Regions from separate parts of the Streptomyces sp. NPDC087310 genome, predicted to be linked through region 2. Evidence: riboswitches for the same ligand, from Rfam matches in the RefSeq annotation. Region 2 holds a riboswitch; the other holds the start of a gene.

Region 1 (5,591 bases), on a different contig from region 2:
GCTGACCGCCGTCGACCGCGTCCTGGACATCACCGCGGACGAGGTCAGGGCCGTCGCCGCGGCGCGGCTGCGCCCCGACAACCGGGCGGTGCTGGTGTACGAGCCGATCGCCCCCGAAGACGCGGCGGACGCCGACGAGACCGACGAGCACGAGGGGGCGGACCAGTGACCGACGCTGCCGTGACCATGGAGTTCCACCCGCAGCCGACCGCCGGCGAGGCCAGGCCCTGGGCCTTCCCCGCCCCCGAGCGCTCCACGCTCGGCAACGGCCTGACGGTGCTGCGCTGCGACCGTCCCGGCCAGCAGGTGGTCGCCGTCGAGATCAATCTCGACGCCCCGCTGGACGCCGAGCCGGAAGGGCTCGACGGCATCGCCACGATCATGGCGCGGGCGCTCTCCGAGGGCACCGACAAGCACAGCGCCGAGGAGTTCGCCGCCGAGCTGGAGCGCTGCGGCGCCACCCTCGACGCGCACGCGGACCACCCGGGCCTGCGGGTCTCCCTGGAGGTCCCCGTCTCCCGGCTGCTCAAGGCACTCGGCCTGCTCGCCGAGGCGCTGCGCGCCCCCGCCTTCGCGGACAGCGAGATCGAGCGGCTCGTACGGAACCGGCTCGACGAGATCCCGCACGAGACCGCCAACCCGGGCCGCCGCGCCGCCAAGCAGCTCTCCAAGGAGCTGTTCCCGGCCTCCCTGCGCATGTCACGACCGCGCCAGGGCACCGAGGAGACCGTGGAGCGCATCGACGCCGCGGGCGTCCGCGCCTTCTACGAGGCGCACGTACGCCCCGCCACGGCCACCGCGGTGATCGTCGGCGACCTGGCGGGCGTCGACCTGGACGCGATCCTCGCGGACACCCTCGGCGCCTGGACGGGCGACACGGCCGCGTCCAGGACCGCACCGGCCATCACGGCCGACGACACCGGCCGGGTCGTCATCGTGGACCGCCCCGGCGCCGTCCAGACCCAGCTTCTGATCGGCCGGATCGGCGCCGACCGGCACGACCGCGTCTGGCCCGCGCAGGTGCTGGGCACGTACTGCCTGGGCGGCACGCTCACCTCCCGGCTCGACCGCGTCCTGCGTGAGGAGAAGGGCTACACCTACGGCGTACGCGCCTTCGGCCAGGTGCTGCGCTCCCCGGCGCCGTCCTCCCCGGACGGGGGGACGGGCGCCGCGATGCTCGCCATCAGCGGCTCCGTGGACACCGCGTCCACCGGACCGGCGCTCGACGACCTCTGGAAGGTGCTGCGCACCCTCGCCGCCGAAGGGCTCACGGACGCCGAGCGCGACGTGGCCGTGCAGAACCTGGTGGGGGTCGCGCCGCTGAAGTACGAGACGGCCGCCTCCGTCGCCGCCACGCTGGCCGACCAGGTCGAGCAGCACCTCCCGGACGACTTCCAGGCGCGGCTCTACGCGCGGCTGGCCGAGACGGGCACGGTCGAGGCGACGGCCGCCGCCGTCAACGCCTTCCCGGTGGACCGGCTCGTCACCGTTCTGGTCGGGGACGCGGCGCAGATCAAGGAGCCGGTCGAGGCTCTCGGAATCGGTGAAGTGACGGTTGTCACAGGCTGATTCGTCTTTCCGTGGAACCCCGGCGACCGAGGTCGCCGGGGTTCTGCTTTATGTCCCCTTTGGTGGGGAGGATGCCCGTCTGCCCTGTGGTGTGCGCTACAAAAAACCTTGTCTGTTTGGTTATTGAAAGACGAGCCGCTTAGCGTCGGTCCGGCTGTTCGCCGTTGCGCCGCATCAGTGGCATCGGGCAGCCATCGCCGAGTCCCCGTCAGGCGCGAGCCTGGGGAGCCGGGGACCCACGTCCCTGGGGTGAATCGGACGGCCTTCGCGGGCACACCGCGCGGAGGGGTCCGTAGGAGACCTTCCTGCTCCGAACCCGTCAGCTAACCCGGTAGGCGAGAGGGAAGGAAAGGACCAGCCACTCCATGGCGTTCACCCGTGCCACCGGGAAGCACCGCGCCCCGAACCGCATCACCTGCAAGGGCGCGAGCGCCGCCGGGTTCGCGACGCTGACCGCGACCGGCGTCATCGGCTCCCTCGCCTCCCCGGCGCTCGCCGCCGACAGCTCCACCGAGGCCGCCACGCACACCGGACTGACCCAGGTCATCGCCATCGGCGACGCCGTCGCCGGCGCGGTCGACGACCAGGCCGAGGCTCAGCGCCACGCCGCCGAGAAGGTCGAACGGCTGAAGGCCGAGGCCACGGCGCGCGCCGCCGCGAAGGCCGAGGCGGAGCGCAAGGCGGAGGCCCGCGCGAAGGAGCTGCGCGAGGAGCGGGTGCGCGCCGCGCGCGCCGAGGAGCGCAAGCGGCTGGGCACCTTCCAGCTTCCCGTCGCCGGCTCGTACGTCACCACCGGCTACCAGTCCGGCGGCTCCCTCTGGTCCTCCGGCAGCCACTCGGGCGTCGACTTCCGCGCCGCGTCCGGCACCTCGGTCGTGGCCGTCGGCATGGGCACCGTGGTCGAGGCCGGCTGGGGCGGCTCGTACGGCAACAACATCGTCCTCAGGATGGCGGACGGCACCTACACCCAGTACGGCCACCTCTCCTCGATCGGCGTCTCGGTCGGCCAGAGCGTCACCCCGGGCCAGCAGATCGGCCTCTCGGGCGCCACCGGCAACGTCACCGGGCCGCACCTCCACTTCGAGGCCAGGACGAGCGCCGACTACGGCTCCGACATGGACCCGGTCGCGTACCTCCGCGCGCACGGCGTGGCGGTCTGACACCTCCCGCCCCACCCGCGCACCGCTTCCCCCGAAGGCCCCGGCTCCGCGCCGGGGCCTTCGCCGTGCTCCCGCGCTGGCCAAAAGATATCCATGGATTCCGGGCACCCATCGGAAATTCGCGTTGATTGCAATAGAGTCACGGAACAGGCGTCAATCGGCAGCGTTTCGCGCGGATTAAGGCGGAGGTTCGGACATGCGCATTCCCGCGCACTCGGTATGCACGGCCATTCGCGACGACATCGTCTCCGGACTGTTCGAGCGGGGCAGCCGGCTCACCGAGGAGCAGCTCGCGCGGCGCTACGGCGTCTCCCGCGTCCCGGTACGCGAAGCCCTGCGCACGCTGGAGTCGGAGGGCTTCGTGACCACGCGCCGCCATGTCGGCGCCTGTGTCGCCGAGCCCACGGAGCAGGAGGCCGCCGACCTGCTGGAGGTACGGCTGCTGCTGGAGCCGCTGGGCGCGGCGCGCGCCGCCCAGCGCCGTACGGAGGCCCACCTCAAGGTCCTGCGCGGCCTGGTCAGACTGGGCCAGGAACGGGCCCGTAGAGGCCAGGGCGAGGATCTGCGCTCGCTGGGCGCCTGGTTCCACGAGACGCTCGCCCAGGCGTCGGGAAGCCCCGCGCTCACCTCGCTGCTCACCCAGCTCCGCCACAAGATCGCCTGGATGTACGTGGTCGAGCAGCCCAGTCACCCGGTGGAGTCCTGGGCGGAGCACGGCGCGATCGTGGACGCGGTGGCGCGCGGCGACGGCGAACGCGCGCGGGCGCTCACCACCCTGCACGCGGAGCGCACGATGGCGGTGCACCGGCTGCGCCGCCCCGGGCACGGCCCCGACCCCGGCCGGGCCCGGGAAAAGGTGAGGGCTTCGCAACACGCCGTAAACATCGCGAGCGCACAGCATTAACAATCGAGCCGTATACAAAGAGAATAAATAGGTGCGGCCTATTCTTTGCTGCCCGCACGAAAAGACGGAGCCGTGGTCCACCGAATTCGGTGGACCACGGCTCCGTCGTGGAAATACGCTCCGGATCAGACCGTTTCGGGGAGCTCGTCGAGCCCCTCGGCGACCAGCTTGGCCAGCCGGTCCAGGGCGGCGTCCGCACCCTCGGCGTCGGAGGCCAGCACGATCTCCTCGCCGCCTTGCGCGCCCAGACCGAGCACCGCGAGCATCGACGCGGCGTTGACGGGGTCGCCGTCGGCCTTCGCGATCGTCATGGGGACGCCGGCGGCCGTGGCGGCGCGGACGAAGATGGAGGCGGGACGGGCGTGCAGGCCCTCGGCCCAGCCGACATTGACGCGGCGCTCAGCCATGGTGTTGCCCTTCAAGTCGCAAAAAGTCTCAAAACAGGTGTCCGTACCAGACTCTCATGGGGCGCGGGACGGCCCCCCGTCGCCCCCGATCACCGGTCACCGAGACCGCCCGCGCCGTAGGCTGGCGACATGGAGCACCCGCGGGACCACGCGTATCCAGGGCACTGGGAGGCGGACGTGGTGCTGCGCGACGGCGGCACGGCCCGGATCAGGCCCATCACCACCGAGGACGCGCAGCGGCTGGTCAGCTTCTACGAACAGGTCTCCGACGAGTCGAAGTACTACCGCTTCTTCGCCCCCTACCCGCGCCTCTCCGACCGCGACGTCCACCGCTTCACGCACCACGACTACGTGGACCGGGTCGGGCTCGCCGCGACGGTGGGCGGCGAGTTCATCGCGACCGTACGGTACGACCGCACCGACGAGCGCGGACTCCCCGCCTCCGCCCCCGCAGACGAGGCCGAGGTCGCCTTCCTCGTCCAGGACGCGCACCAGGGCCGCGGTGTCGCCTCCGCCCTCCTGGAGCACATCGGCGCGGTCGCCCGCGAGCGGGGCATCCGCCGTTTTGCCGCCGAGGTGCTGCCCGCCAACGCCAAGATGATCAAGGTGTTCCGGGACGCCGGGTACACCCAGAAGCGCAGCTTCGAGGACGGCGCCGTACGGCTCACCCTCGACCTGGAGCCGACCGCCGAGTCCCTGGCCGTCCAGCGCGGCCGTGAGCAGCGCGCGGAGGCCCGCTCCGTACAGCGCCTGCTGACCCCCGGCTCGGTCGCCGTCGTCGGGACCGGCCGCGCCCCCGGCGGCGTCGGCCGCACCGTGCTGCGCAACCTCCGCGACGCGGGCTTCGCGGGCCGCCTGTACGCGGTGAACAGCGCGTTCCCCGAGTCCACCGAGAGACTCGACGGCGTCCCCGCCGTACGCTCCGTCACCCGGATCGGTGAACCCGTCGACCTCGCGGTCCTCGCCGTCCCCGCCGACCGGGTGCCGGAAGCGGTCGAGGACTGCGGCCGCTCCGGCGTACAGGGCCTGGTGGTCCTCTCCGCCGGTTACGCGGAGAGCGGCGCCGAGGGCCGCGAACGCCAGCACGAACTGGTGCGGCGGGCCCGCTCGTACGGCATGCGCATCGTCGGCCCCAACGCCTTCGGGATCATCAACACCGCCGACGGCGCCCGGCTGAACGCCTCCCTCGCGCCCCAGCCGCCCGCACGCGGCCGGATCGGCCTGTTCACCCAGTCCGGTGCGATCGGCATCGCGCTGCTCGCCGGGCTCCACCGGCGCGGCGCCGGCCTGTCGTCCTTCATCTCGGCGGGCAACCGCGCGGACGTCTCGGGCAACGACATCCTCCAGTACTGGTTCGAGGACCCGGACACCGATGTCGCGCTGCTCTACCTCGAATCGATCGGCAACCCGCGCAAGTTCACCCGGCTCGCCCGGCGCACGGCCGCGGTCAAGCCGGTCGTCGTGGTGAAGGGCGCCCGGCACAGCGGCAGCGCCCCGCCGGGACACACCGTCCCCGTCACCCGCATCCCGGACGCCACGGTCTCGGCGCTA
Region 2 (5,591 bases):
ACGTCGTCGGGAAGGGCGTGCCGTCGGGGAGCCGCGGGGCGGTCTCGACCACGTCCGGCTGTCCGCAGGGGCAGCGGTGCGCGATGGCGCGCAGCCCGCGCGGCGGGCGGCCGAGCTGCTCCTTGAAAGCGGCGACGTCCGCCTCGGTGGGCTCGGTGCGTACGGTCTGCGGAGGGGGCGTCTTCATGCCTGCCTGGTTCTGCCGTTCCGGATTCATGTCAAACGGATTCATGTCAGCGGATTCATGTCATGCGGTGCTTGCGTGCGGGGAGGGGTGGGGGGCTAGGTGCCGGGGCGGTCCGCCTCGTCCACGCCGTCCAGGACGTTCGAGTACCAGGGCCGGTCCGCCGCGCCCTGTTCCGCGCGCCGCTCCTCCGCCTCCGCCGGGTCGATGACGGTGAAACCCGTCTCCCCCGGCCGCAGGTAGTGCAGATGCTCGCGGGCCAGCCGCTCGATGTACGCGTCGTCCTGGAGCCGCGCCTTCTCGTCGCGCAACTCCTCCACCTGCCGCTGGGCCTCCTGGCTCAGCCGCTCCTGGTCGGCGATCTCGTTCCGCTGCGACACGTACTCCCGCATCGGGTACGCGAGCGCCACCACCAGGGTGCAGACGACCAGCGCGAGGAAGGCCGCCCGTCCCGTGAGCCGGGACCGGCGGTCCTGCCTGCGGTTCTGCGAGCGGTAGACCCGGGCCGCGGTCTGCTCGCCGAGCAGCCGCAGTCTGGTCGAGGTGGAGAACCGGTCGCGGTTCCCGGCCATGGCCCGCCTCCCCTGTCACGTACGTACGTCCCCGGACACGGTACGGGACCGCGGCCGGGGACGTACGGACGACGGGCGGTTCACCGCCCGCGACGGGCTACGCGTTGCGCGCCGCCCGCCCTCTGGTCAACTAGTTCGCGGAGCGAAAGCGCGGGAACGCGCTGCGGCCCGCGTACACCGCCGCGTCGTCGAGGATCTCCTCGATGCGCAGAAGCTGGTTGTACTTGGCGACGCGGTCCGAGCGGGCCGGGGCGCCGGTCTTGATCTGACCGCAGTTCACGGCCACCGCGAGGTCGGCGATCGTGACGTCCTCGGTCTCACCGGAGCGGTGGGACATCATGCACTTGAAGCCGTTGCGCTGGGCCAGCTCGACGGCGTCCAGGGTCTCGGTCAGCGAGCCGATCTGGTTGACCTTGACGAGCAGGGCGTTGGCCGAGCCCTCCTCGATGCCCCGGGCGAGGCGCTCCGGGTTGGTGACGAAGAGGTCGTCGCCGACGATCTGGACCTTGGCTCCCAGCTTGTCGGTGATGACCTTCCAGCCGGCCCAGTCGTCCTCGAAGAGCGGGTCCTCGATGGAGACGAGCGGGTAGGCGGCGACCAGCTCCTCGTAGTACTCGGTCATCTCGGCGGCCGAGCGCGACTTGCCCTCGAACTCGTAGGAGCCGTCCTTGTAGAACTCGGACGCGGCGACGTCGAGCGCGAGCGCGATGTCACGGCCGGGGACGTAACCGGCCTCCTTGACCGCTTCGAGGATGAGGTCGAGCGCGGCGCGGTTGGACTCCAGGTTGGGCGCGAAGCCGCCCTCGTCGCCCAGGCCGGTGGAGAGGCCCTTCTGCTTCAGGACCTTCTTGAGCGTGTGGTAGACCTCGGCGCCCCAGCGCAGCGCCTCGGAGAAGGACTCCGCGCCGATCGGGGCGATCATGAATTCCTGGATGTCGACATTCGAATCGGCGTGCGAGCCACCGTTCAGGATGTTCATCATCGGAACGGGCAGCAGGTGCGCGTTCGGGCCGCCCAGGTAGCGGAAGAGCGGGAGGTCGGACGCCTCGGAGGCGGCGTGCGCGACGGCGAGGGAGACACCGAGGATGGCGTTGGCGCCCAGCGAGCCCTTGTTCTCGGTCGCGTCCAGGTCGATCATCGCCTGGTCGATGAGGCGCTGCTCGGTGGCGTCGTACCCGACCAGCTCCGGGCCGATCTGCTCGATGACGGCGAGGACGGCCTTCTCGACACCCTTGCCCAGGTAACGGTTGGCGTCTCCGTCGCGGAGTTCGACGGCCTCGAACGCACCGGTGGAGGCACCGGAGGGGACGGCAGCACGACCCGTGCTGCCGTCGTCGAGGCCGACCTCGACCTCGACCGTGGGGTTGCCTCGGGAGTCGAGGATTTCCCGGGCTACGACGACGTCGATGGACGGCACGAGCATCTCCTTCTGGATGTGACGCGTGGGTGCAGGGTCTCTTGGCCTTGCGACATGAGCCTAACCGGCTCCGGGTCATCGGCCAGCCGGTGCCCGCCCCTAAGACGCCGCCGTGGACCCTCCCGGGCGACATGAGGCCCGGTCCGGTGCCCCGTTATCCGTGCCCGGTGCCCGGAAAAGGCCCCGGCCCGGCGCGTACGGGGGTGACGCGCCGGGCCGGGAAGGACGGATCAGCTCAGGTGGAGCTGCTGACCCGGGTAGATGACGTCCGCGTCGGGGACGATGTCCTTGTTCAGGTCGAAGATCTTCTCCCAGCCGCCCTTGACCTTCTGGGCGGTCGCGATCTTGGAGAGGGTGTCGCCGGACTTGACCTTGTACTCGCCGTCACCCTTCTTGATCGTCGCGGGACGGCTCTGGCCACGCGAGGCCGGCTGCGCCTCGTCACGGCTCGACTGCTGCGGCTGCGCCTGCTGGCTCGGGGCGGACTTCTGCGTACCGGAGTTGCTGGAGCTACCGGAGTTGCTGGAGCTACCGGAGTTGTTGGAGCTGGAGGAACCGGTGTCGGAACCGGAACCGGAGCCGGTCGATCCGCCGCCGTACGAGGCGCCGGAGAGGTTCACGCCGCAGTTCGGCCAGGCGCCCTTGCCCTGACCCGCGAGGACCTTCTCGGCGACGGCTATCTGCTGCGACTTGGATGCCTGGTCGGCGCGCTGGGCGTAGGAGGTACCGCCGTAAGCGGCCCAGGTGGAGGGCGTGAACTGCAGACCGCCGTAGAACCCGTTGCCGGTGTTGATCGACCAGTTGCCGCCGGACTCGCACTGGGCGACCTGGTCCCACTCGGAGGCGGTGGCGGCGGAGGCGGCGGTGGCACCGAGCAGGGGGGCCGCGACGGCGGCACCGGTGATCCCGGCGAGCGTCGCGTAGCGGACGGCCTTGGACGCGCGACGGTGCTTGGCCTTGCTGGAACGCAGCAGCATGGAACACATCTCCTCACCGACGCCTACGAGGTGAGCTGTCGGGTTCGGGCCAATGAGTTGCCCGGCCGCGTGCTCTCACACGCGGCTTCACCCCAAGCCGGTCTCCGCCCGTCTCTCGACGGCCGGGCCCGGCACGAACCTATGGGTCCCCCGCTCCTGCCTTCGGCGCTTGAAGCGACGATTACTCCCCCCGACCGACGGCAGGATTCGGCGTGACGGTCGACGAGGCCCGCGGTGCGAGCGGTTCAGACCGTAATCACAGCCCTGCCGGTTGTTCAAAGAAGCACATCCCGGAAAAAACGCCCTTACCTCCTCCGACGGACAATACGTTTCCGCAGGTGGGAACCGGATTCGCCCAACGGCCGGGGCGCAGAGCCCGAGTTGCGGTGAAGAGACCCTTGTCTCACTTGCACAGAAGGGGACATACGGTCGCTAACTGACCGCGTTCCGGCCGGAGATCGGAGGCGCTGGCCAGGACGGACGCGGCCGAGGAGGCGTCAACGGGGCGCCGTTCAACGGCACTCGCCCGCCCGCTCCGGATCCGTACGTTCCGGGTCGCCGGATCCGTAGGTGTCCGGGTCCCGGATCCGTACGCGCCGATCCGCGATCCGTGCGTTCCGGGTCGCCGGATCCGTGCACGCCGATCCGGGAACCGTGCGTTCCGGGTCGCCGGACCCGTGCACGCCGATCCGGAATCCGTGCGCGCCGATCCCGGAACCGCCCGTTCCCGTCCCGGAATCCTCGGATCCGGTCGCCGGAAACTTCGGATCCGGTCGCCGGAAACTTCAACTCCGGCCCCGGAATCTTCGGCTTCGGCCCCGGAATCGCTGACTCCGGTCGGTCGGACCGCTGACTCCGGCCGGTGGGGCCGTCAGCTCCGGTCAGTCGGAACCACCGGCTCCGCTCGGTGCGGGCCACCGGCTCCGGTCAGCGAGGGCCGCCGACCGCAGTCGGACAGGACCGCCAGCCCCGGTCAGTGGGCGCCGCCGGCCCCGGTCAGTCGGGCCACCGGCCCGGTCGGACAGAACCGCCGGCCCGACCCCCCGGCGCGGGGTGACTCAGACCCAGCCGCCGACGACCTTCTGCCCGCCGGTCGCCAGGGAGAGGTGGCCGCCGACCGCGGTGACGACCCGCTCGACCTCGCGCTCCACGCCCTCCGTGAGCTTGCCGGCGTCACGCGTCCCTCCGGCCCCGCGGGACGCGCGGCTGTCCGCCCCGCGCTCCTCCGTCGTACCGCCCGGCGTGGCGCTCTCGTCGGCCGCCTGGCCGCGGTGCTTGCCCTTGGACGTGCCGCCCTTGCCGTCGGCGTCGTCCTCGCCGGTCGCGGAACCGGTGGCTCCGGGGCTCGGGCTGGTGGCGTCCGGGTACCCGTCCCCGTCCTGCTCCGTCCCCGCGCTCTCGCCCTTGCCGGTCGTACCGTCAGCCGACGGCGACGTGCTCCCGGACGGGTCGGTCGACGGGGTTCCGGACGGGTCGGTGCTCTCGCCGCCGCCCGTCACCCCCTCCACGACGCCGGAGACGGCGCCGCCGACCGCCTTGGTCAGCCCGGAGACACCGGCGCAACTGGACCACGCCTGCGCCCCCTGGGCCTCGAACACCTTCTCGGCCACGGCTATCTGCTGCGAGCGGCTGGCCAGGTCGGGGCGCGCGGCGTAGTCCGCGCCCCCGAACTCGTCCCAGGTCTCCTGGGACATCTGGAGCCCGCCGTAGTACCCGTTGCGGAGGTCGGCACTCCAGGCGCCGCCGCTCTCGCACTCGGCGACGTGGTCCCAGGTGGAGCCGTCCGCCGCGTTGGCGGCGCCGGCGCCGAGCAACGGGATCGCGATCGCGGATCCGGCCACCCCGGCGGCGACGAGAAGAGCAGGGGCCTGACGAGGTCGACGGTGTCGGCCGTTCCGGGACATGCGGTTGCCTTCCGTGTGACTGTCAATTCAACTCCGGCATGGTGTTGCCGAGTCGACGTGAACGTAGCGGTACTCGAATGCTTGTCACAAGTCGATGCAGCGGAGATCACGTGAAAGTCACAGTATTGACGAACCGTCAGGCAATTTACCGGCCGGACAATGGCGTGAACTGCACCGGAAGCGTGCGCAATCCCCTCATGATGAGCCCGCCGCGCCAGCGCAAATCGGAAGGATCTTCCGCAAGCCGCACGTCGGGAAGGCGGGTCAGCAGGGTGGCGAGCGCGGTCTGCCCCTCCACGCGGGCGAGCGGCGCGCCCAGGCAGTAGTGGATGCCGTGCCCGTACCCGAGGTGCTGATTGTCACGCCGCCCGAGGTCGAGCACGTCGGGGTCGGGGAAGCGCTCCGGGTCGCGGTCGGCGGCGGCCAGCACGACCAGCACGGGGTCGCCCGCCGCGATCCGCTGCCCGCCCAGGGTCAGCGGCTCGACGGCGTACCGCCAGGTCGCCATCTCCACGGGTCCGTCATGGCGGAGCAGTT

The links. Region 2 has a riboswitch for cyclic di-AMP ahead of ACIO3P_RS19765 (transglycosylase family protein). Riboswitches for the same ligand answer to the same signal wherever they lie in the genome.
Positions count from the first base shown of each region.
Region 1: linked by a shared signal. The riboswitch ahead of ACIO3P_RS10070 (M23 family metallopeptidase) and the one ahead of ACIO3P_RS19765 (transglycosylase family protein) in region 2 are both predicted to bind cyclic di-AMP.

Region 1 is NZ_JBIUYF010000002.1:997,490-1,003,080, reverse strand. Features, by position in the region: gene ACIO3P_RS10080 (pitrilysin family protein) at 1-169, shown strand, start outside; gene ACIO3P_RS10075 (pitrilysin family protein) at 187-1,569, shown strand; cyclic di-AMP (ydaO/yuaA leader) riboswitch at 1,755-1,922, shown strand; gene ACIO3P_RS10070 (M23 family metallopeptidase) at 1,935-2,729, shown strand; gene ACIO3P_RS10065 (GntR family transcriptional regulator) at 2,926-3,633, shown strand; gene ACIO3P_RS10060 (HPr family phosphocarrier protein) at 3,759-4,040, opposite strand; gene ACIO3P_RS10055 (GNAT family N-acetyltransferase) at 4,170-5,591, shown strand, end outside.
Region 2 is NZ_JBIUYF010000005.1:112,056-117,646, forward strand. Features, by position in the region: gene ACIO3P_RS19750 (DUF501 domain-containing protein) at 1-187, opposite strand, end outside; gene ACIO3P_RS19755 (septum formation initiator family protein) at 283-756, opposite strand; gene eno (phosphopyruvate hydratase) at 887-2,179, opposite strand; gene ACIO3P_RS19765 (transglycosylase family protein) at 2,404-3,147, opposite strand; cyclic di-AMP (ydaO/yuaA leader) riboswitch at 3,156-3,328, opposite strand; gene ACIO3P_RS19770 (transglycosylase family protein) at 4,209-5,054, opposite strand; gene ACIO3P_RS19775 (cytochrome P450) at 5,200-5,591, opposite strand, start outside.